DNA from 3 places in the Isoptericola aurantiacus genome. Region 1 is predicted to be linked to each of the others. Evidence: riboswitches for the same ligand, from Rfam matches in the RefSeq annotation. Region 1 holds a riboswitch; each other region holds the start of a gene.

Region 1 (7,741 bases):
TTCGCCTTCGCGCTGAGCTGGATCTTCACCATCCTCGGGCTCCTGCTGCGCACGCCGAACGCCGTGATGGGGGTGTCGATGATGGTGCTGATGCCGCTGACGTTCGCCTCGAACATCTTCGTGGACCCGTCCACGATGCCGTCCGGTCTGCAGGCGTTCGTGGACATCAACCCCGTGTCCCACCTGGTCACCGCGGTCCGCGGGCTCATGGGCGGGGCGGCGGACGGCGGCGACGTGGTGACCGTGCTGGTCTCGGCCGTCGTGATGACGGCGATCTTCGCCCCGATCACCATGCATCTGTACCGCACCCGCCACTGACCCCGTCCCACCCCGTTGTGGGTATGAAAATGACGGCCCCGGATCGGTCCGGGGCCGTCATTTTCATACCCACAACGGGGTGGGACGGTCGGCGAACCCCTCAGTACCGGACGGGCCTCGGGTCGAACGGCACGACGATCGTCCCGGGCGTTCCGGGACCTGGACGCCGCGGGTCGCGGAGCAGAGCACGGACGTGGGAGACGGCGTCGCGCTCCTGACTCATCGACGCCTCGCGCGTGAAGTCGTCCGCGACCACGACCACCACGTCGTACTCCAGCTCCTCGAGCCATCGGCGACGCCGGACGTCGTCCCGCCACTGCCGTCTGTCGGTGCGGTGCTGATCCCCGTCGTACTCGATGACGACCCGCGCCTCCGGGTAGAGCAGGTCGCAGCGCTTGACGTAGGTGCCGTCGTCGAGCCGGACGACGGCGTTGACCAGGGGCCACGGAAGGCCGGCGTCGGTCAGCCGCAGCCGGGTACGGGTCTCCATGACCGAGTCGGTGCCGGGGCACATCCGCTCGATCTGCTCCCGGACCTGCGCGATTCCCTTGACCTTGCGAGTGCGGCGTGCCAGGTCGGCCAGCTCAGCGGTGCTCGTCAGCACGTCGCCGTACCGCATCATGGCGTCGCCGAGGATCACGACGTCGTCGGGCAGCCTGAGGTCGGCGGCCACGTGGACGAACGTCTGCGCGGGTGTCGTCACGGGCAGGCCGTCGACCGTGGTGACCTCCAGGAAATCCTGGCGGGTGCGGTGAGACACGACGTCGCGACGCTGCAGACGGTCGCCCTCCACCCGTGTGGCGACGTGGAGCGGCGCGTCGTCGGCCGCGGCCTCCCGCAGCGTCCACGGGACGTCGATCCCGTGCAGCCGCAGCGCTGTCACGTGGCTGAACACCACGCCGTCGTCCATCGCGACGTTCAGCGCACGGCACCGGGCGGCCAGATCGCCTCCGAAGCCTGAGGGCGACCGGAGTCCGTGGAACGGCCGGTCCAGCTCCGCCCGACGCAGCACCCGCGGCGGGAGGCCACGGGCCAACGCATCGGCGACGCGGAACGGCCGGCCCAGGCTCGGCGTCTCGCTGGGGTGTAGCAGGTTGTCCGATGTCCTGTGCAGCACACCCCGACCGTGGCACCACCGCGCTCCTGCCTGCAGGCGATTTCCACAGGCTCCCCCACGAGAGCCCTGTGGGTATGAAATCGACGGCCCGGATCGCTCCGAGGCCGTCGATTTCATACCCACAACGGAGGGGGTCAGGCGGCCGACTCCGCCTGCAGCTCCTCGTCGCACTTGCGGGTCACGACCAGCACCGGGCACTTGGAGTGGTGCAGCACCGCCTGGCTCGTCGAGCCCAGCAGCAGACCGCGGAAGCCCCCACGGCCCCGCGAGCCCACGACCACCAGGTCCGATGCCGCCGAGAACTCGGTGAGCAGCTCGGCACCCGAACCGTCGAGCACGTGCCGCTTGATCGTCAGCTCCGGGTGCTCGGCGCCGACCCGGTCGACGATCACGTCGAGCCCGGCCTTCACGTCCGCGAGCACCTGCTCGTGGTCGATCTGCGAGGGCAGCCAGGCCAGGACGCCCGCGCCGGACCCCAGCGGCACCCCGGCGACGGCCACCAGCTCGGCGCCCCAGGCCGAGGCCTGCTCGACGGCGTGCCGCAGCGCGACCTCCGCCGTCGGCGACCCGTCCACCCCGACCACGATCCGGCGCACCTCATGGACCGTGTCACCGTCCCGCCGTTCCGGATCGTCGTCGCCGGCCGGCTCGCGGTACGGCACGACGACCGTCGGGCAGTGGGCGTGCGCCGGCAGCGCCGACGACACGGTGCCGAGAAGCCGCTCGGTGAACCCGCCGCGACCGCGGGTGCCGACCACGGCCAGGCAGTGCTCCGCCGACAGCTCGACCAGGACACCCGCCGCGTCCCCCGTGGCGACGCTCGTCTCGATCGGCACACCCGTCGGCGCGATCCGTGTCTGCACCTCGGCCAGCACGGCCTTGGCACCCTCGGCGATGGCGGTGTCGTCCAGGGCCGCGTACCCGCCGTCGAGCGAGGCCGCCGTGAAGGACGGCAGCGAATAGCTGCACACGGCGTGCAGCGACCAGCCGACCCTGCCGGCGTACGCCGCGGCCCAGTCCAGGGCATGCAGGCTTGCCGCCGATCCGTCGACCCCGACCAGTACGACCTCTGGACGTGTCATGTCGCGCCTCCCGTCATGACCGGACCTCGGCGTCCGATGCCATCATGGTTCAAGCGTAGCGAAAGACGGCCGCAAGGTGCAGCAAAGCCGCCGGGAGTCGCCGAGGGCGCGCCGCACGCTCACCCCCGCCCGCGGGCACGTCGTCGACACCGGGACGCGACGACGCCCCGGCGCTCGTGGGGAGCACCGGGGCGTCGGTCGCAGCGACGGCGGGAGGTCAGCCCGTGACGCGCAGGTACGTGGGGCTGGACTGCCAGATGCCGGACTGGCGGACGGTCCACCCACCGGGGCGCGTCGCCTCGATCTGCTGGCCGTTGCCGATGTAGATCGAGATGTGACCCGGGGACCAGATGAGGTCGCCCGGCTGCGCCGACGAGCTCGAGATCTGCGTGGTGTTCGACGCGCTGAGGATCGCGCTGGACGAGTGGGGCAGCGAGATGCCGAGCTGGGCGTAGACATAGGTGACGAGGCCCGAGCAGTCGAAGCCCGACGGCGAGGCGCCGCCGACCACGTACGGCGTGCCGATGTAGCGGGCCGCGATCGACACGGCGGACGAGCCGCTCGTGCTGGCAGCGGGCGCCGTGCTCGTCTCGGTGCTGGTGGTCTCGGTCGAGGAGGTCTCGGTCGAGGTGGACTCGGTCGAGGTGGACTCGGTCGACTCGACGGCGGTGCGCTCGGCCGAACGCGACGGCGCGACCTCGCGCACCACCGGCTCGGGCTCGGGAGCGGCCTTGATGCCCGCCTTCTCGATCGACTTCGCCGTGACCTTCTCGACGTCCAGCTCGGCCTTGGCCGCGACCGTGACCACCGGCGCGGACTCCAGCGCCTCACGGGCCTGGTCGGTCAGCGCACCCAGGTCGACCGTGCTGAGCTTCTGAGCGGCGTCGGCGTCGACCGGCGCGGCCTGCGCAGCGGTGGCGCCACCGATCGTCGAGACCAGCAGACCACCGGCGGTGGCCACGACAGCGGCCCGGCGCCCAGCAGCCGCCGACGGCGCGGCGATCATCGGACGACGAGCGGCGCGGTGCCGGCCTCGCGTCGTAGTGCGTGCGTTCACGTCTTTCCTCTCCGTCCGCCTACGAAGTCAGCTGTCGGGTTCGGGTGGGAGAAAACACCCGGCCTCACGGTCCGTACGAACCATCAGGCTTCACCCCGAGGACACCGTCTCCGATGCCCGAAAGTGGGTCCCCCGCTCCTGCCATGGGTCTCGGCTCCCCGACCGGTGGCAGGACTCGGCGTCCGGACGGGGTTCGGCGAAATGCTCCACCGAACGAGTGAACGGTATCCGATCGTCGTCGCCATGTCACGTTTCGATCACGACGACGTCGGGAGCGTGTCGATCGGGGCTCGTCGAGGGCTTCCAGGGGGCCTCTGCGGCCAGCAGGGCGGCCCGAGGTACACGGACCGCGGGGTGCCGTGCCGAGGACGCAGAGGGCCCCGAGGCGCATGCCGCGCCTCGGGGCCCTCGGAGAGCTGTGCGTCCTGCCGTCAGCCGAGTCGGATGAACGTGGGGCTGGACTGCCAGATGCTGCGGAACTGGATCGTCTTGCCGGGACGCGGCGCGTCGATCTGGGAGTTGCCGCCCGCGTAGATCGCGACGTGGCCCGGGGACCAGATGAGGTCACCCGGCTGCGCGTCCGCCCGGGAGATCACGGTTCCGGAGTACCGCTGGTCCGAGGAGCTGCGGGGCAGCGAGATCCCGACCTGGGCGTAGACGTACTGCGTGAACCCGGAGCAGTCGAAGCCCGACGGCGAGGTGCCGCCGGAGACGTACGGGACGCCGACGTAGCGCGAGGCGACCGAGATCACGGAGGAACCGACCGCGGAGGCGGGGACCGACGTCGTCTCGGTGCTGGTGGTCTCGGTGGTGGACGTCTCGGTCGAGGTGGACTCGGTCGACTCCACGGCGGTGCGCTCGGCCGAACGCGACGGCGCGACCTCACGCACCGGCTCGGGCTCGGGAGCGGCCTTGATGCCCGCCTTCTCGATCGACTTCGCCGTGACCTTCTCGACGTCCAGCTCGGCCTTGGCCGCGACCGTGACCACCGGCGCGGACTCCAGCGCCTCACGGGCCTGGTCGGTCAGCGCACCCAGGTCGACCGTGCTGAGCTTCTGAGCGGCGTCGGCGTCGACCGGCGCGGCCTGCGCAGCGGTGGCGCCACCGATCGTCGAGACCAGCAGACCACCGGCGGTGGCCACGACAGCGGCCCGGCGCCCAGCAGCCGCCGACGGCGCGGCGATCATCGGACGACGAGCAGCGCGGTGCTTGCCACGCGAGGTGCGAGCAGTCACGTTCAACCTCTCCGGTCGCCTACGAGGTCAGCTGTCGGGTTCGGGTGGGAGAAAACACCCGGCCTCACGGTCCCTACGAACCATCAGGCTTCACCCCGAGGACACCGTCTCCGATGCCCGAAAGTGGGTCCCCCGCCCCTGCCGTGCGGTCATCCGTGGGCACCGGGACGGTGGCAGGGTTCGGCGTCCGTCCCGGTACTCACCAAACCGAATCCGGTGAGCGTGTCCGACCGTACCCGAACCGGATGGGGATGTCACGCTCCGATCACGACGGCCTCGTGGCCGACGGTCCGACCGCGCTCCGGGCGTCCGGGCGCCGGTCAGCCGGCTGCGACGAACAGGTGCTTGGCGAGGTCCTCCGGCAGCTCCAGCGCCTCGCTCCCGCCGACGGCCTGGATCGTGTAGGTGTCACCGGCCCGCTCGGCCTGGATCTGCACGCCGGGCGTCAGACCGACGCTCGCCAGCCGGGCGAGGAACTCGTCGTCCACCTGGACCGGCTCGGCGATGCGCTGCAGCACGAGCCCGTCGTCGCCGGGCCGCGCCAGCAGGTGCGCCGGCAAGGACTGCACGCCCTCGAGGAACGGGACGTCCTGGAACTGCTCGCCGAGCTCGGACAGACCCGGGATGGGGTTGCCGTACGGGTCCTGGTGAGGGTGGTCCAGCAGGGTCACCAGGCGACGCTCCACGAGGTCGCTCATCACGTGCTCCCAGCGGCACGCCTCGTTGTGCACGTGCTCCCAGTCGAGCTTGATCACGTCGGTGAGCAGGCGCTCGGCCAGCCGGTGCTTGCGCATGACCCGCACGGCCTTGGACCGGCCGGAGTCCGTGAGCTCCAGGTGCCGGTCCCCGGTGACGACGACGAGACCGTCGCGCTCCATGCGGGCGACCGTCTGCGACACCGTCGGCCCGGAGTGCCCCAGACGCTCCGCGATCCGTGCGCGCAGAGGCGTGATGCCCTCCTCGCCCAGCTCGTAGATCGTCTTGAGGTACATCTCGGTGGTGTCGATCAGGTCCGTCACGTCCGCTCCCGTCTTGAGGCCCGGGCCTAGTCTATTCGCACACACCCACGCTGCCGCGTCGCCCCCGGGACGGACGGCGCACCCGAGACACGGAGTCACCATGCCCCTGCAGATCCCCTCGTCGCTGCTGCCCTCGGACGGCCGGTTCGGCTCCGGCCCGTCGAAGGTCCGCACGGCCCAGGTGGACGCTGTGGCCGCGGCGGGCGACCCGACCCGGCCCGTCCTGGGGACCTCGCACCGCCAGGCACCCGTCAAGGACGTCGTGCACCGGGTCCGCACCGGTCTGGCGGACCTCTTCGACCTGCCGGACGGCTACGAGGTGGTGCTCGGCAACGGCGGGTCGACGGCGTTCTGGGAGGTGGCGACGGCGTCTCTCGTGCGCGAGCGGGCCCAGCACGCGACCTTCGGCGAGTTCGGGGCCAAGTTTGCCGCGGCGACGCGCCGCGCCCCGTTCCTCGCGGACCCCGAGGTCGTCGACGCAGCACCCGGCAGCGTCGCGTACCTGACGCCGTCGGACGCCGTGGACGTCTACGCCACCCCGCACAACGAGACCTCGACCGGCGCGATGGCGCCGGTGCGGCGCCCGGCCGAGGACGCCCTGCTGCTGACCGACGCGACGTCGGGCGCGGGCGCCCTGCCGGTGGACCTGCGCTCCACCGACGTCTACTACTTCGGCCCGCAGAAGGTGTTCGGGGCCGACGGCGGGCTGTGGCTCGCGTTGTGCAGCCCGGCCGCGATCGAACGGGCCGCGGAGGTCGAGGCGTCGGGCGGCGGACGCTGGGTGCCGGAGTTCCTGTCGCTGACGACGGCGCTGGAGAACTCGCGCAAGGACCAGACGCTGAACACGCCCGCGGTGGCCACGCTCGTGATGCTGGCCGAGCAGGTCGAGTGGCTGAACGGCCAGGGCGGCCTGGAGTGGTCGTCCCGGCGCTGCGCGACGTCGGCCGAGATCCTCTACGGCTGGGCCGACGCCCGCGAGTGGGCGACGCCGTTCGTCACCGTGCCGGCGGAACGCTCGACGGTGGTGGGCACCGTCGACCTGGACGACCGGATCGACGCGAGCGCCGTCGTCGCCCACCTGCGCGCGGCCGGCGTCCTCGACGTGTTCCCGTACCGCAAGCTGGGCCGCAACCAGCTGCGGGTCGGGATGTTCCCCGCCGTCGACCCCGACGACGTCGCGGCGCTGACCGCGTGCGTGGACCACGTCGTCGAGCGGCTGGTCTGAGCGGCGGTCAGGCGGCGGTCGCGACCTCGGGACGCGGCGCGTCGAGGTAGACGACCTCCAGGTGCGGGCGGCGTGTCAGCCGGTACCGCACCCGCAGCCGCCAGCTCCGCACCGCCCAGAGGGTCGCGGCCGACGCCACGGCGAACGTCGTCACCGATCCGACGAGGATCGCCTGGCGCGGACCGAACGCCTCCCCGATCCAGCCCACCACGGGCGACCCGATCGGCGTCGAGCCGAGGAAGACCATCATGTAGAGCGCCATGACACGCCCGCGCATCACGGGGTCGACGGAGGTCTGGATGGTGGAGTTCGCGGCCGTCATCATGGTCAGGGCCGCCAGGCCGACGGGGATGCAGGTCAGGACGTAGCCGAGGTAGGAGGGCATCAGGGCGTTGACGGCCGTGGCCACGGCGAACCCGAACGCGGCCCCGATCACCAGCCGGACCCGCGGGCGCTCGCGACGGGCGGCCAGCAGCGCCCCGGCCAGCGACCCGATCGCCAGGACGGAGCCGAGCAGGCCGAACTCCTGCGCGCCCCGCCCGAACTCGACCCGCGCCATCATCGCGCTGGTGAGCTGGAAGTTCAGGCCGAAGGTCGACACGACCGCCATCACGACCATGATCACCACGATGTCCGACCGGCCCCGCACGTAGCGCAGCCCCTCGCGGATCTGTCCCTTGGCGCGGGG
Region 2 (7,741 bases), on a different contig from region 1:
GACAGCACGACGCCGCGGCGGACGTCGGCGAGCGCCTGGGAGACCACGAACGGGGCGTCCAGCCACCCGATCTCCGGGACGGACGTCATGTCCAGCCCTGCGCGGTCGTGGAACTCGGTGTGGACGAACCCCGGGCAGAGCGCGGTGGCGGTGACCCCCGTGCCCTTCAGCTCGACGGCGAGCGCCTCGGTGAAGGTGCGCACGTAGGCCTTGGCGGCGGCGTAGGTACCGCCGGCGGTGAGCGCCGCCACGGAGGCGACGTTGAGGACGGCCCCGCGCCCGCGGGCCGTCATCTGCCCGGTGGCGGCGTGCGTGAGCTGGACGACGGCGCGCACCATGACGTCGACCGCGGCGAGCTCCACGTCGAGCTCGCCCCCGACGAACCGTTGCGCGGTGGCGAACCCGGCGTTGTTGACCAGGAGGCCCACGGGGCGGCGCGCCTCGCCGGGCTCGTCACCGGCCACCGCCAGGCGTTCGGCGACCACGGCGACGTCGTCGGCCACCGCGAGGTCGGCCGGCAGCACCTCGACCCTCACCCCTGCGGCGGCGCGGACCTGGCCCGCGACCTGGTCGAGCCGCTCGGCGTCGCGCGCCACGAGCACGAGGTCGTGGCGGGCGGTCGCGAGCTGCCAGACGAACTCCAGTCCGAGGCCGGCGGTGGCGCCGGTGACGAGCGCGGTTCCCATGACGGCACTCTATGGCCCTAGGGTGCTTCGCGTGCGCATCGCCACGTGGAACGTGAACTCGATCCGGAGCCGGCTCGACCGGGTGCTCGCCTTCCTGGAACGCTCCGGGACCGACGTGCTGGCGATCCAGGAGACCAAGTGCCGTCAGGACCAGTTCCCGGTGGCGGCGTTCGAGGCCGCCGGGTACGAGGTGGCCGCGTCCGGCTACCACCAGTGGAACGGCGTGGCGATCGTCTCGCGCGCCGGGATCGACGACGTCGAGACGCAGTTCGCGGGCCAGCCGGCGTTCGGCACGCCGGACCAGGAGCCGCGCGTCGAGGCCCGCGCGCTGGGCGCCGTCTGCGGCGGGGTGCGCGTGTGGTCGCTGTACGTGCCGCACGGCCGGGCGCTGGACGACCCGCACTACGCCTACAAGCTGGCCTGGCTCGAGGCGCTGCGTGCCGACGCCGCCGCGCGGCTGCGGGCGGAGCCCGGTGCCCAGATCGCGCTCCTCGGGGACTGGAACGTCATCCCCCGCGACTCCGACGTCTGGGACGTGACGGCGTTCGAGGGCAGGACGCACGTCTCGACGCCCGAGCGGGAGGCGTTCGCCGCGTTCGAGCAGGCGGGGTTCGTCGAGGTGACGCGCGAGCACCTCCCGGCACCCGGCACGTACACCTACTGGGACTACCAGCAACTCGCGTTCCCGCGGGACAAGGGGCTGCGGATCGACTTCGCGTACGCCTCACCCGCCCTGGCGGACCGGGTCACCGGCGCCGCCGTCGACCGCGAGGAGCGCAAGGGCAAGGGAGCGAGCGACCACGTGCCGGTCGTGCTCGACCTCGCCTGAACCCTGTCACGACCCTGCCGTCCGGCGCCGAGAGGTTGACCCCCATGACCGACCGTCCCGAGGATCCCGAGGACCTGTCGTTCGCCACGCCCGGTCCGGGTGCGGACCCGCACGCCCGGGACGGCGTCGACGGTACGCAGCGTCCGTCCTCCGCCGCCGGAGCGCACGGCGCACGGCCGACGGCGGACGTCCGGCCGGCGGGCGACGGCGTCGCCGCTCCCGTGGACGACCCGGCGGTCTACGGGGCCCGCTGGGGAGCGCCGGGCGGGCCGACCCCGGCCGAACGCGCCGAGGCGCGACGTCGCGCGCGACGGTGGGTGGCGGGGACGCTGGGCGCGATCGTGCTGGTGGTGGCCGTCGCCGCAGGCGTCTCGTCCGTGACGACGCGGGCGCACGACGACGCCTGGGTCCCGCTGGCCGCGGACGTCACCGAACCGACCACCGCCAACGCGGTCCAGCTCGTGCTGGGTTCGTGCGTCGCCGAGGTGCCGCCCGACGCCGAGGTGGGGGTGGTGCAGGTGGTCCCGTGCACCTCCGAGCACTCGGCGCAGGTCGTGGGACGCACGGACTCCGCCCCGGACGAGGTCTGGCCCGGCGACGACGTCGTGGCCGCGCGCGCGGCACGGATCTGCACGCCGGACCTCCTGGGACCCCGGGCCGCGGGGGCGGGCGACGGCGTGGCGCTGGTCGTCTGGGCCCCCAGCGAGGCGTCCTGGGAGGCCGGCGACCGGACCGGGCTCTGCGTGGCGACCACCACAGCGCCGGCCACGGGTTCGCTGCTGGAGTGAGCCCGGTCACCCCGGTTGTGAAGGAAGCCGCGCGACCTGCACGGACGTCCCGCTCGGGCGCCTCGGTGCGCACGCTCCCATCGCACTTTCCGGGACACATCGGACAGCGTTTCCGGGCCTGATATCCGTGTTTCACCGGATATCACCGTGCAGTCGGACATCGTCTCGCCGACGAGATCCTCCACACCTCCTTCACCAGGAGGTCCGGGACTCGCCGTTATCTGATTGTGATCAGCCGTCGGGGCGCCGTTAACGTCGCTCCGTCGCCGGGAGACTCTCGGTGGCGGCCGGTCCGCAGCCGAGTGCTGCCGGCGGACCGGCGTCCTGATCAGCACCACGGCAGCAGCGGGAGAACCACTTTCGGGCGACACCATCGTCGTCCTCGGGGTTAAGCCGCCACCTGGCGGCGGGCCACTACTTCTCGGCCTCATCCGACAGCTCATCTCGCAGGCTCGAGAGGTACCCGATGCACTCCACCTCGATCGATCCTGCGCGCCCCGGCGCGGCAGTCGTCGCGAAAGCACCCTTCGTGCGCCGAGCGGTCGTCGCGATGACCCTCACCGGCGCGCTCGCCGGCGGCACCCTCGTCGCCGGTGCCGGCGCCGCCTCGGCGACGACCGACACAGCCACCACGACCACGACGGGCACGGTCGCCGCCGAGCAGACGCCGACGGTCCGCCTCGATCGGACCCGCAACAGTGCCCGCCAGGGCAAGGGCAGCACCAAGCCGAAGTTCACCGTCACCGTCCGCTCGGACGGCGCTGCGGTGAAGGGCAGAGCGGCCCTCTACATCCACGGCAGCAAGGTCGCCGCCAAGAAGCTCGGCGCCGACGGGACGACCAGCTTCCGGCCGCTGCTGAGGAACTACAAGCTCGGCCGGAACAAGGTCGTCGTCAAGGTCGCCCCGGCAGCCGTCACCGGGCTCGGCGACGTGACCAAGGTGCGCTTCGTCCAGCTCAAGGCCAAGGCAGCGCCGAACGTCGCCATTAAGCAGTCCCGCAAGTCCGGGACCAAGGGCAAGAGCGCGACCCGCCCCAAGTTCACCGTCAAGGCCGCCCGGTGGGGTGACCCCGTGCGCGGCCGGGTCGCGATCTCCGTCAAGGGCAAGCACGTCGCGACGAGGAAGCTCCACCACGGCAAGGCCACGTTCCGCCCCGGGTGGAACCACTACCGCGTCGGGAGGAACAAGGTCCGCGTCGCCGTCCTGCCGGCAGGCGGACAGGGTCTGCACAAGGTCGCCAAGGCCCGCTGGGTGAAGGCCAAGAAGAAGATCACCCGCGGGCAGAAGGTCGTTCGCGTCGCCAACCGCTACGTGGGCTACCGCTACACCTACGGCGGCACCTCGCCCAGCAGCGGGTTCGACTGCTCGGGCTTCACGTCCTATGTGTACAAGAAGGCGATCGGCAAGACACTGCCGCGCTCGTCCTCCGCGCAGCGGTCGGTCGGGCACCGCGTCGCCCGCAGCCACGCCAAGAAGGGCGACATCGTCTACACGCCCGGCCACGTGGCCATCTACGCCGGCAACGGTCGGGTCATCGAGGCGGCTCGCCCCGGCGTCGGCGTCGTCAAGCGCAGCATGTGGCAGGACAGCCCGACGTTCATCCGCGTCTGATCCGTCCCGCACCACCACGAGCGGCCCGCCCGTACCTGTCCGGTACGGGCGGGTCGCTCTCGTTCAGGAGAGCTCGAGCCCCTCGCCGCCGTCGGCGCGGTCGACGACGACCGTGCCGCCGTCGGGCACCTCCCCCGCCAGCAGCTTCCGGGCGAGCCGGTCGCCGATCTCGCGCTGCACGAGCCGCCGCAGCGGCCGCGCCCCGTAGGCGGGGTCGAATCCCTCGAGCGCCAACCACTCGCGTGCGGCGTCGGTGACGTCGAGCGTGATCCGTCGGTCGGCGAGCCGCCGTGCGAGCGCCTCGACCTGCAGGTCGACGATGCGTCCCAGCTCGGCGACGCTCAGCGCGTCGAACAGCACGACGTCGTCGAGCCGGTTGAGGAACTCCGGCTTGAAGGCGGCACGCACCGCCGTCATCACGCTCTCGCGCCGGGCCGCCTCGTCCAGCGTCGGGTCCACCAGGAACTGCGAACCCAGGTTCGAGGTCAGCACCAGGATGGTGTTGCGGAAGTCCACGGTGCGGCCCTGGCCGTCGGTGAGCCGGCCGTCGTCGAGCACCTGCAGCAGGATGTCGAAGACCTCGGGGTGGGCCTTCTCGACCTCGTCGAGCAGCACCACGGTGTAGGGCCGACGGCGGACCGCCTCGGTGAGCTGGCCGCCCTCCTCGTAGCCCACGTACCCCGGAGGAGCACCGACCAGCCGCGCCACCGAGTGCTTCTCGGAGTACTCGGACATGTCGATGCGCACCATGGCCCGCTCGTCGTCGAAGAGGAACTCCGCGAGCGACTTGGCGAGCTCGGTCTTGCCGACGCCGGTCGGTCCGAGGAACAGGAACGACCCGGTGGGCCGGTCGGGGTCGGCGACGCCGGCCCGCGAGCGCCGCACCGCGTCGGACACGGAGCGCACGGCGGCCTGCTGGCCGATGAGGCGGTGCCCGAGCATGTCCTCCATGCCGAGCAGCTTCTCGGTCTCGCCCTGCAGCATCCGGCCGGCGGGGATGCCGGTCCAGGCCGAGACGACCTCGGCCACCTCGTCCGCCCCGACCTTGTCGGCGATCATCGGTGCCTCCTGGGCGGTCTCCTCGGCGGCAGCCTCGGAGGCCTCGGCCTGCTCGGCCTCGACGAGCTCGCGCTCGACCGACGGGATCTCCCCGTACAGGAGCCGGGCGGCGGCCTCGAGGTCGCCCTCGCGCTGCAGGCGGTCGGCCTCGGTGCGCAGCTCGTCGATGCGGGCGCGCAGTTCACCGACGCGGTTGTGGCCGGCCTTCTCGGCCTCCCAGCGGGCCGTGAGCGCGGCGAGCTCCTCGCGGCGGTCGGCGAGGTCGGCGCGCAGCTTCTCGAGCCGCTCGCGCGCGGCGGCGTCCGCCGAACCCTCGGCGTCCTTGAGCACGACCTCCTCCATCTCGAGGCGTGTCACGGCACGCTGCAGCTCGTCGATCTCGACGGGTGAGGAGTCCATCTCCATGCGCAGCCGCGAGGCGGCCTCGTCGACGAGGTCGATGGCCTTGTCGGGGAGCTGGCGGCCGGTGATGTACCGGTCGGACAGCGCCGCGGCCGCCACGAGCGCGGAGTCGGCGATGGTCACCTTGTGGTGCGCCTCGTACCGCTCCTTGAGCCCGCGCAGGATCGCGACGGTGTCCTCCACGGACGGCTCGCCGACGAACACCTGCTGGAAGCGGCGCTCGAGGGCCGGGTCCTTCTCGATGTTCTCGCGGAACTCGTCGAGCGTCGTGGCGCCCACCATGCGCAGCTCGCCGCGGGCGAGCATGGGCTTGAGCATGTTGCCGGCGTCCATGGCGCCCTCGCTGCCCGCTCCGGCCCCGACGACGGTGTGCAGCTCGTCGATGAAGGTGATGACCTCGCCGTCGGAGGCGGTGATCTCCTCCAGGACGGCCTTGAGGCGCTCCTCGAACTCGCCGCGGTACTTGGCGCCGGCGACCATGCCGGCCAGGTCGAGGGCGACGAGCCGCTTGCCCTGCAGGGAGGTGGGCACGTCCCCGGCGACGATGCGCTGGGCGAGACCTTCGACGACGGCGGTCTTGCCGACGCCGGGCTCGCCGATGAGCACGGGGTTGTTCTTGGTGCGCCGGGACAGCACCTGCACGACGCGCCGGATCTCGGCGTCGCGGCCGATCACGGGGTCCAGGCGACCGTCGCGGGCCCGCTGGGTGAGGTCGCTGCCGTACTGCTCCAGCGCCTTGTAGGTGCCCTCGGGGTTCGGGCTGGCGACCCGGCCGTTCCCGCGGACGGCGGGCAGCGCGGAGCGGAGCGCGTCGGCGGTGGCGCCCGCGGCGGTCAGGGCCTGCGCGGCGGCGGACTGCCCGGCGGCGATCGCGATGAGCAGGTGCTCGGTGGAGACGTACTCGTCGCCGAGGGCTTCGGCCTCCTGGCCCGCGGCGGTCAGCACGGTCTGCATGGCGCGGGACGGCGTCGGCTGGGCGACGCCGCCACCGCTGGCCGCGGGCAGCGCCACGAGCGCGGCCCGCGTCTTCTGCCCGACCTGCTGGGGGTCGGCACCCACGGCCTCGAGCAGCCCGACGGCGACGCCCCCGGTCTGCTGCAGCAGCGCGGCCAGGAGGTGGACGGGTTCGAGCTGGGGGTTACCGGCCGCCGACGCCGACTGCACGGCGTCGCCGATGGCCTGCTGCGACATGGTCGTGAACTTGGTGTCCATGGATCCTCCGGGTCCGTCTGTGGGGTCTGACCGTGCCAACCTCGGCAAAGTTGAGTCTATTCCACTCAACTTCGGGCTGCCAGCCTGCGGGGTGCCAGGATCCGCGCGGTGGGTGATGCTGGTGGGGTGACCACCATCACGGACCTCCAGCCGCGGGCCCCGCAGCAGCCGGCCGACCGGCGGCACCGCCGGCCACGCGCCGTCGCTGCCGCGCTCGCGGCCCTCGTCGTGCTCGCGCTGGCGGGCTGCATGAAGATCGACATGGAGTTCACGCTGTCCGAGGAGGACACGGTCTCCGGGTCGATCGTCATGGCGATCTCGAACGACTTCGCCGACTCCGTCGGCATGGACCCGCAGGACCTGTGGGACTCGGCGAACCAGGGTGACGACTCGCTCACCGACGAGCTGCCCGAGGGATCGAGCGAGGAGCCGTACTCCGACGGCGAGTACACCGGCACGAGGATCACCTACGCCGACCAGCCGATCGAGTCGATGAGCACCGGCACCGACGAGCTCTCGATCACGCGCGAGGGGGACGAGTACGTCGTCCAGGGCGTCATGGACATGTCCGGGGCGGCGGAGGACGCCGAGGAGCTGGGCGACATGCCCGCCGACATGATGGAGGGCTTCGACATCCGCATCGCCGTGACCTTCCCCGGTGAGGTCGGCGAGACCAACGGCGAGGTCGACGGCACCACGGTGTCCTGGCACCCGCAGTTCGGTGAGAGCACCGAGATCCTCGCCCGGGGATCGGCCGTGGCCGGCGCCTCCGCGGGAGGGTCCGAGGACACCGACGAGGCCGCACCCGGCCAGGACGAGGCGACCGGCGGGAGCGCGGACGGCGACGACACCTCGGCCACCGACACGGCCGAGGTGTCCGACGAGTCAGGTTTTCCCTGGTGGATGGTCGGCCTGGTCCTCGGCCTGGCGATCCTCGGCGGCATCGTCGCGCTCGTGGTGCGCAACAACCGCGACCCGCGCCCGCCGTCGTCGGACCCGCAGGACGTGTTCGGACCGGGCGCACCCCGGGCGGACTACGGCCAGCCGCAGTCGCCCGCACCGCCGGTGATCCCGCCCCAGCAAGGACCTGCCGACCCGTACCGGCCGCCCGCCGACCCGAACAGCACCCCGCACGAACCGCGCTGACGTCCGG
Region 3 (7,741 bases), on a different contig from region 1:
CGGGCCGCTGCACCGCACACAGAGCGTTCCTGCACCGCGAGGGGCGCACCCGCCACGTCTCGGAGAACACGCCCCGTATGACACCCAGATCAGGCCGCGCCCCGCTCGCCGCCCTGCTGTCCACGTCCCTCGTCGCGCTCGGCATGGCCGTCGCGGTCCCCGCGTCCGCCGACACGGTCGACACCAGCGGACCGGAGATCACCGTCAAGGACTCGTCGGTCGGCGCCGACGGCCGCTACCGCACGGCCGGCTTCAAGCTGCACGACGCCTCCAAGGTCGACAAGGTCGAGCTCAACGGTGTGGTCAAGGACCTCACGGACAGCACCTGGTCGGACGTCAACGGCGTCAAGCCCGGCAGGTTCGGCGGCGTCGAGGGCGCGAACACGCTCGTCGCCTACGACGCCCTCGGCAACACCACGACGCTGGAGTTCGTGCTCGACACCACCGGGCCCCAGGTCACGGTGAAGGACTCCTCGGACGGGGCGGACGGCCGCTTCCGCGAGGTGAGCTTCAAGCTGCACGACGCCTCGAAGGTCGCCGGCCTGACGCTCAACGGCGTGGAGAAGGACCTGACGGACAACGTCTGGTCCGACCTGAACTTCGTCAAGCCCGGGGCTTTCGGCGCCGTCGAGGGCACGAACACGCTGGTCGTGAGCGACGCCCTCGGCAACGAGACCACGCTGGAGTTCGTGCTCGACACGACCGGCCCGGAGATCACCGTGAAGCCGGGCTCGCAGGGTGCGGACGGCCGCTTCCGCGAGGTGAGCTTCAAGCTGCACGACGGCTCGAAGGTCGACAAGGTCGAGCTCAACGGTGTGGTCAAGGACCTCACGGACAACGTCTGGTCCGACCTGAACTTCGTCAAGCCCGGGGCTTTCGGCGCCGTCGAGGGCACGAACACGCTGGTCGTGAGCGACGCCCTCGGCAACGAGACCACGCTGGAGTTCGTGCTCGACACGACCGGCCCGGAGATCACCGTGAAGCCGGGCTCGCAGGGTGCGGACGGCCGCTTCCGCGAGGTGAGCTTCAAGCTGCACGACGGCTCGAAGGTCGACAAGGTCGAGCTCAACGGTGTGGTCAAGGACCTCACGGACAACGTCTGGTCGGACGTCAACGGCGTCAAGCCCGGCACGTTCGGCGGCGTCGAGGGCGACAACACGATCGTCGCCTTCGACGTGCTCGGCAACACGACCGCGATGGAGTTCGTGCTCGACACGACCGGTCCCACGGTCACCACCAAGGACGACACCATCGGCGGTGACGGCCACTACCGCTCCGTGAGCTTCAAGCTGCACGACGCCTCGAAGGTCGCCGGCCTGACGCTCAACGGCGTGGAGAAGGACCTGACGGACGACGTCTGGTCCGACCTGAACTTCGTCAAGCCCGGCGTTTTCGGCGCCGTCGAGGGCACGAACACGCTGGTCGTGAGCGACGCCCTCGGGAACACGACGACCGTCGAGTTCGTCCTCGACAACGAGCGCCCGGTCGTGGAGATCACCGCGCCGACCGCCGGGGCGTCGACGTCGGCCGACGAGGCGGGCGACGTCGTCCTCACCGCGACCGACAACACGCTGCTGCGCCGCATCGGCGCCAACCTCTACAAGGACGGCACGTTCTACGGGCCGATCGGGTCGACGTCGGCCGCCACCGCGATCGGCGAGGCGTCGTGGACGGGCAGCTGGGCGCTCCCGACCGACCTGCCCGCCGGCAGCTACACCGTCCGGGTCGGTGCGTTCGACCTCGCCGGCAACTGGGGCGGTGCGAACGTCGACATCGTGATCGAGGAGTCCGAGGGCACCGAGGGTGAGGACGCCGACGGCACGGACACCGGTGACGGGCTCTCGCTGGAGGGGTCGACCGTCTCGTCCACGAGCGTCGACGGCGTCCCGTGGATCCTCTTCGACGTCTACCTGTCCGACCCGCAGAACGAGTCCACCGGCAACACGGCCTACCTCGAGCTGACCGACGGCACGAACACGACGGAGATCGAGCTGGGTGAGCTCGTCGACGGCCGTCTCACCGGCAGCGTCCTGTGGCCCGGTGCCGAGCTGGAGGAGGACGGCACGCCGTCGGCCTTCCCGGACTGGGCCCTGGTGGACGGGACCTGGACGCGGAGCGAGGGCGAGTACGCCTGGACGCTCGGCGACGTCTCCGCGACCCTGCGGGTCAACCCGGAGCTGCAGGTCGAGATCGCCTACCCGACCGACGCCGGGCCCCAGGTCACCGACGGCGTCGAGGAGCTGGAGCCGGTCGAGACCGAGGACGACGCCGTGGCCGAGCAGGCGGTCGCCGTCGACACCGACACCTCGGCCGAGCCGGTCGCGGACACCGCGGACGCCTCCGCCACCGGGTCGGAGCTGGCGACGACGGGTGCCCCGACGGCCTGGCTGGCCCTCGGTGCCGTGCTGCTGATCGCCGCCGGCGGGAGCTTCCTGTTCCTGCGCCGTCGCGTCCGCGCCTGATCGACGCCGGCCGGAGCTGATCCGGCCCCCGCGCCACGAGCGCCCGGACCCTCGTCGGAGGGTCCGGGCGCTCGTGCGTCGAGGCGAGGGCCTCCGGTCAGGACACCCCGCCCATCGCCGTGACGGCGGCGGTGAACTCCCAGTGCCAGGGTTCGTACTTGGACCCGCCGGTGCGGGCCCAGGCCGGGTTGTCCCAGCCGAAGGCCGGGGCGTTGGCGCGGAGCCAGTCGTAGCGGCTCCCGGAGTAGGTCTCCGGGCACAGGTCCACGGCCAGGCCCCAGCCGTGGTTCGACGTGCCGGGAGGGGCCGCCAGGCTGCCCTTGGCCGCCCGGGTCGCCACCTGCTGGCTGTAGCTGCGGTAGCCGTCGGTGACGCACATGTTCTCGCCGAACGTGGCGCGGAAGACCTGGTTGAGCCGGGCGAGGGCGACCGCGGCGTCCGCGCGGACCGACGGTCCGCCGTCCCACAGGGAGCACATCTCGCTCGAGGAGATGTACCCGTTGCTGCCCGCGCCGGTGGCCTGGCCGTCGCAACCGGGCAGCACCGGCGGCTCGGGAGCGGCGTCGACGTCGATCGTGAGCTGCTCCGCCGGCAGGGTGGCGTCCTTCGGCACGACGACGGCGGACGACCGGGGTGCGGTCCGGGCTCCGCTGCGCGAGGCGGCCTGACCGCGATCGGCCATCAGGGCGGCGCGCTGGACGACGCCGTCGTCGGCCGCGACGTCGTGGGGCGCGCGGACGCCGGACACCGCCGGGTCGGGGTCCGCGCGCTGCGCCTCCGGGACGGCGCCGGTGGCACCGGGGGTCGCGGCGAGGCCCGTGGTGGTGGCCATGGTGACCACGAGCCCGATGCCGAGGCTCAGCGGCCAGCTCGTGGGGGCGAGGGAGGACCAGGTCGGCCCGCGGCGTCGGGCTGGGCCGGCGACGTGCCTGCCGCGGCCGTGACGTGCGGACCTCGTGGCGGGCAGGGCCGGCGGGCGAGGGTCGCTCGCCTCGCGCGCGTGCCTCATCGACGTCCCCGGGGCAGGGCGTGCGGTGCGGCCTCGGGCCCGGTGTGCGCGGTACCGCGCCGGTACGTTCGCGTGGGCATGTCGGATCTCCTGGCGCCTGCGGGGTTAGCTGTCGGGTTCGGGTCGGAGACTGACCCGGCCGGCAGGCGGTGCCTGCACGGCTTCACCCCGAGGGCACCTCTGGTGCCCGGAAGTGGGTCCCCCGTCCCTGTCGTCGATGTCGTCGGAGGTCCGGGGCGGTGACAGGGCTCGGCGCCCGCCCGGACGGCTCACGGCACGTGAGATGTCTGGACCCTATCCCCGCGACCTCGAGTTGTCACGATTCGGTCACGGTCGCCCGGCGCGACGTGCCCGCCGACCGTCGCAGAGGGTGTCCCGGGAGCCAGTCGGTGCGGAGGGCGCGAGGATGGAGCATGGTTTACCCGCCGCCGTCGCAGACGCTCGTCGCGACCGGTTCCGCGCGGCGCGGCCGCCGTCTGCTGCGCCGCTACCCGCTGGTCTTCGCGACCCTCGCGGTCGGCGCCGTCGTCCTCGTGCTGTTCGCCGCGGGTCAGCAGGAGGCGATGCAGTGGCTCGGATCCGGCTGGGCGCTCCTCGTGGCAGCACGGGTCGCCACTCGCATGGCCCGCGACCTCCTGGCGGGTCGGTGGGGGGTCGACCTGCTCGCCGTCACGGCGATCGTCGCCACGGTCGTGGTCGGTGAGTACGTCGCGGCGCTCGTCGTCGTCCTCATGCTCACGGGTGGGCAGGCGCTCGAGGACTACGCCGCCCGCCGTGCGCGGCACGAGCTGCGCGCCCTGCTGGAGCGCGCCCCGAACCGCGCGCACCGTCTCGACCGCGACGACCTCGTGACCGACGTCCCGGTGGAGGAGGTGCTGCCCGGGGACCGTCTGCTGGTCCGCCCGGCGGAGGTCGTCCCGGTGGACGGCGAGCTCCTGAGCGCCGAGGTCGACCTCGACGAGTCGTCGTTGACCGGCGAGAGCCTCCCCGTCACGCGCTACGCGGGCGACCCGGTGCTGTCCGGGACGCTGAACACCGAGCACGCCGTCGTGGTCCGGGCGGCCGCGGCCGCCGCGGACAGCCAGTACACCCGCATCGTCGCCATGGTCACCGAGGCGGCCGAGTCCCGGGCGCCCGTGGTGCGGTTGGCCGACCGCTACGCGGTGCCGTTCACCGCGTTCGCCTTCCTGGTGGCGGGTCTGGCCTGGTGGTACCACGGCGACGCCACGGTGGTCGCGGAGGTGCTGGTGGTCGCCACCCCGTGTCCGCTGCTCATCGCGGCGCCCGTGGCGTTCCTCGGGGGGATGAGCAGGGCGGCCCACGCCGGCGTCATCGTCAAGGACGCCGGAACCCTCGAGCGGCTGTCCGCGGTCCGCGCCGCCGCCTTCGACAAGACCGGGACGATCACCACCGGACGCCCCGAGCTTCGCGCCGTGCACCCCCGGGCGCCGTGGGACGCGGACGACGTGCTGCGGCTCGCGGCCTCGGCCGAGCAGTACTCGTCGCACGTGCTGGCGACGTCGGTCCGTGCGGCCGCCGAGGACCGGGGGCTGCGCCTCGGTACCGCCTCGGAGGCCGAGGAGGAGGCGACCCACGGTGTGGTGGCCAAGGTCGGGGGCCACGACGTCGTCGTCGGCAAGCGCGCCCGCGTGGCCCGGGCCGTCGGCGACGTCGAGGAGCAAGCGTTGGGACCGGGGGAGCTGGCCGTGTACGTGGGGATCGACGGCGGCTTCGCGGGGGCGCTGGTGATGAGCGACCTGCCCCGGCCGGACGCCCCGACCACGATGACCGAGCTGGCCTGGCTGGGAGTCTCCGAGCGGCTCATGGTCACGGGTGACGCCCGCTCGACGGCGGAGCACGTCGCCCGGTCCGTGGGGCTCACCCAGGTGCACGCGGAGTGCCTTCCCGAGGACAAGGTCCGGATCGTGCGCACGCTCCCGGTGCGGCCCGTGCTCGCCGTCGGGGACGGGGTGAACGACGCCCCGTTCCTCGCGGCCGCGGACGTCGGGGTGGCGATGGGTGCGCGGGGCTCGACGGCGGCGAGCGAGTCCGCCGACGTCGTCGTGCTCACCGAGGACCTCACCAAGGTCGCCACCGCCGTCCAGGTCGGTCGGCGCACGATGACCGTGGCGCTCCAGAGCATCTGGCTCGGCATCGGGCTGTCGGTGGTGCTGATGCTCGTGGCGGCGACCGGTGCCGTCCCCGCGGTGCTGGGAGCACTGAGCCAGGAGGGGGTCGACCTGCTGGCGATCCTCAACTCGCTCCGCGCCGTGCGACCCGGGCGCCCCGGACCGCGCCGGGGATCCTGAGGCCGCCGAACCGTCTCGTCCGGGACACCTCGGCATCCGTCCGGCTGCGATCAGCCGGACACCGGGCTAGTGTCCGCTGATGCCCAGAACCTCGACCCGCACCCGCGCCCTGATGCGCGCCGGAGCCTTCGGCCTGGCCGGCTTCGTGCCGGTGCTCGTGCTGGCCTGGCTGGTGCGCACGAACGGCGACCTCCAGGACGCCGACCAGGCCGCCGTCGCCGCGGCCACCACGTTCACGCGCGAGCACCCCGGGTTCCAGAGCGCCCTCCTGGTGTGGCAGGAGCTGACGCAGCCTCGCTGGGTGATCCTCGCCGGTGGTGCCGTGTGCCTGTGGACGTGGCGGCGGCACGGTCTCGCGACCCGTTCCCTGTGGGCCTTCGGCACGATGCTCGCCTCGTGGGGCCTGGCCACGCTCACCAAGGAGGTCGTGGGGCGCGTCCGCCCCGTCGTCGACGCCGCCATCACCACCGCGCCCGGCTACAGCTTCCCCTCGGGGCACGCCATGGCCTCGACCAACGCCGCGGTGACGCTGACCCTGCTGGTCTGGCCGCTCCTGGGCCGCCGGGGCCGCGTCGTCGTCCCGGCGGCTGCCGGGGTATTCGCCGTGGTCACCGCGGCGCACCGCGTCTTCCTCGGCGTCCACTACCCGTCCGACATCGTCGCCGGCATGCTGCTCGGCGCGACCGTCGCCGGCGCCTCCTACCTGGGCTACTCCGGGTGGAACGCCACCACCACCATCGACGACCAGGAGGTCCGATGAGCACGTTCGTGCACCGCTACGAGCTCGACACGTCCCGTCCCACCGTCAAGCAGGCCGCCCGGGACGCCGCGATGCGGGTGCTGCTGCCCGCCGTCGCGCTCTGGGCCGCCCTGGTCGGGGTGGGGTTCCTCATCGTCGGGCCGTTGAACGACCTGCCGGCCGGGAACCCGGTCGAGCAGTGGTTCGCGGACCATCGGACCCCCACGATGAACACCGTCAGCGAGTGGGTGGGCAGGCTCGGCATGACCGAGGTCGTCATCGGCGTGACGGTCCTGACCGTCGCGCTGGTGTGGTGGCGCACCCGCCAGTGGTGGTTCGCCGCGGTGCCGGCGCTGGCGGTCTCCGTCCAGTCGCTGGTGTTCATCACGGCGTCGGCGCTGGTCACGCGGGAGCGCCCGGACGTGAAGCACCTCGACGAGGCGCCGCCGACGTCGAGCTTCCCCAGCGGGCACACCGGCGCCTCGACCGCGCTGTGGTTCACCCTCGCCCTGCTGGCCCAGCGCATCACGCACCCGGTGCTGCGCGCCGTCGTCACCGTCGTGTGCGTGCTGATCCCCTTCGCCGTCGCCGTGTCCCGCCTGTACCGGGGGATGCACGGGCCGGCGGACGTGACGTTCGGCCTGGTCAACGGCGCGGTGTGCGTGGTGCTCGCGTGGGGGTACCTGCGGCGTTCGACGCCGGAGCGTCGCTAGCGCCTCCAGGTCGCGGCCGAGCCGCGCTCCGCGACGGTCGCTACGCTCGGCCCATGGCGCGCACCGTCTTCTCGCGGATCCTGCACACCCGGTGGGCCGTCCGCGCACCGATCCGGCTGTACCGCGCGGGCCTGGGGTTCCTCCTCGGGTCGCGCATGCTGCTGCTGCAGCACCGGGGGCGCAGCAGCGGCGAGCCGCGGTTCGTCGTCCTGGAGGTGAGCGAGCGCCCGACGCCGGGCACGATCCGGGTGGTGGCGGGCCTGGGGCCGCGCTCGCAGTGGTACCGCAACGTGCTGGCCGAGCCGCGCGTCCTGGTCTCGACCGGACGACGGCGGGACGTGCGCGCGACGGCGCACCCGCTGCCGCCGGACCAGGGCGCGGAGATGCTCCGCCGGTACGCGAAGGACAACCCGGCGCCGTGGTCGGCGCTGGAGCCGGTCGTCACGGAGTGGGCGGAACCCCTCGCGGCCGAGCAGGGCGAGGAGGACTGGCGGCGCGTGGTGCCCGTC

What was found. A riboswitch is a leader RNA that binds a small molecule or an ion and turns the genes downstream of it on or off. The one in region 1 is predicted to bind cyclic di-AMP.
Region 2: linked by a shared signal. The riboswitch ahead of ACIQLL_RS02860 (C40 family peptidase) and the one ahead of ACIQLL_RS12210 (C40 family peptidase) in region 1 are both predicted to bind cyclic di-AMP.
Region 3: linked by a shared signal. The riboswitch ahead of ACIQLL_RS04245 (M15 family metallopeptidase) and the one ahead of ACIQLL_RS12210 (C40 family peptidase) in region 1 are both predicted to bind cyclic di-AMP.

What each region holds. Positions count from the first base shown of each region.
Region 1 covers NZ_JBJBAE010000003.1:501,401-509,141, forward strand. Annotated here, with positions in the region: gene ACIQLL_RS12190 (ABC transporter permease) at 1-318, shown strand, start outside; gene ACIQLL_RS12195 (DUF559 domain-containing protein) at 419-1,435, opposite strand; gene ACIQLL_RS12200 (universal stress protein) at 1,570-2,517, opposite strand; gene ACIQLL_RS12205 (C40 family peptidase) at 2,735-3,574, opposite strand; cyclic di-AMP (ydaO/yuaA leader) riboswitch at 3,577-3,740, opposite strand; gene ACIQLL_RS12210 (C40 family peptidase) at 4,006-4,809, opposite strand; cyclic di-AMP (ydaO/yuaA leader) riboswitch at 4,812-5,000, opposite strand; gene ACIQLL_RS12215 (metal-dependent transcriptional regulator) at 5,130-5,828, opposite strand; gene serC (phosphoserine transaminase) at 5,929-7,053, shown strand; gene ACIQLL_RS12225 (MFS transporter) at 7,061-7,741, opposite strand, start outside.
Region 2 covers NZ_JBJBAE010000001.1:634,088-641,828, forward strand. Annotated here, with positions in the region: gene ACIQLL_RS02845 (SDR family NAD(P)-dependent oxidoreductase) at 1-686, opposite strand, end outside; gene ACIQLL_RS02850 (exodeoxyribonuclease III) at 718-1,515, shown strand; gene ACIQLL_RS02855 (septum formation family protein) at 1,560-2,303, shown strand; cyclic di-AMP (ydaO/yuaA leader) riboswitch at 2,624-2,767, shown strand; gene ACIQLL_RS02860 (C40 family peptidase) at 2,770-3,915, shown strand; gene clpB (ATP-dependent chaperone ClpB) at 3,979-6,588, opposite strand; gene ACIQLL_RS02870 (LppM family (lipo)protein) at 6,715-7,734, shown strand.
Region 3 covers NZ_JBJBAE010000001.1:915,991-923,731, reverse strand. Annotated here, with positions in the region: gene ACIQLL_RS04250 (Ig-like domain-containing protein) at 78-2,462, shown strand; gene ACIQLL_RS04245 (M15 family metallopeptidase) at 2,560-3,294, opposite strand; cyclic di-AMP (ydaO/yuaA leader) riboswitch at 3,572-3,676, opposite strand; gene ACIQLL_RS04240 (heavy metal translocating P-type ATPase) at 3,885-5,780, shown strand; gene ACIQLL_RS04235 (phosphatase PAP2 family protein) at 5,860-6,540, shown strand; gene ACIQLL_RS04230 (phosphatase PAP2 family protein) at 6,537-7,232, shown strand; gene ACIQLL_RS04225 (nitroreductase family deazaflavin-dependent oxidoreductase) at 7,286-7,741, shown strand, end outside.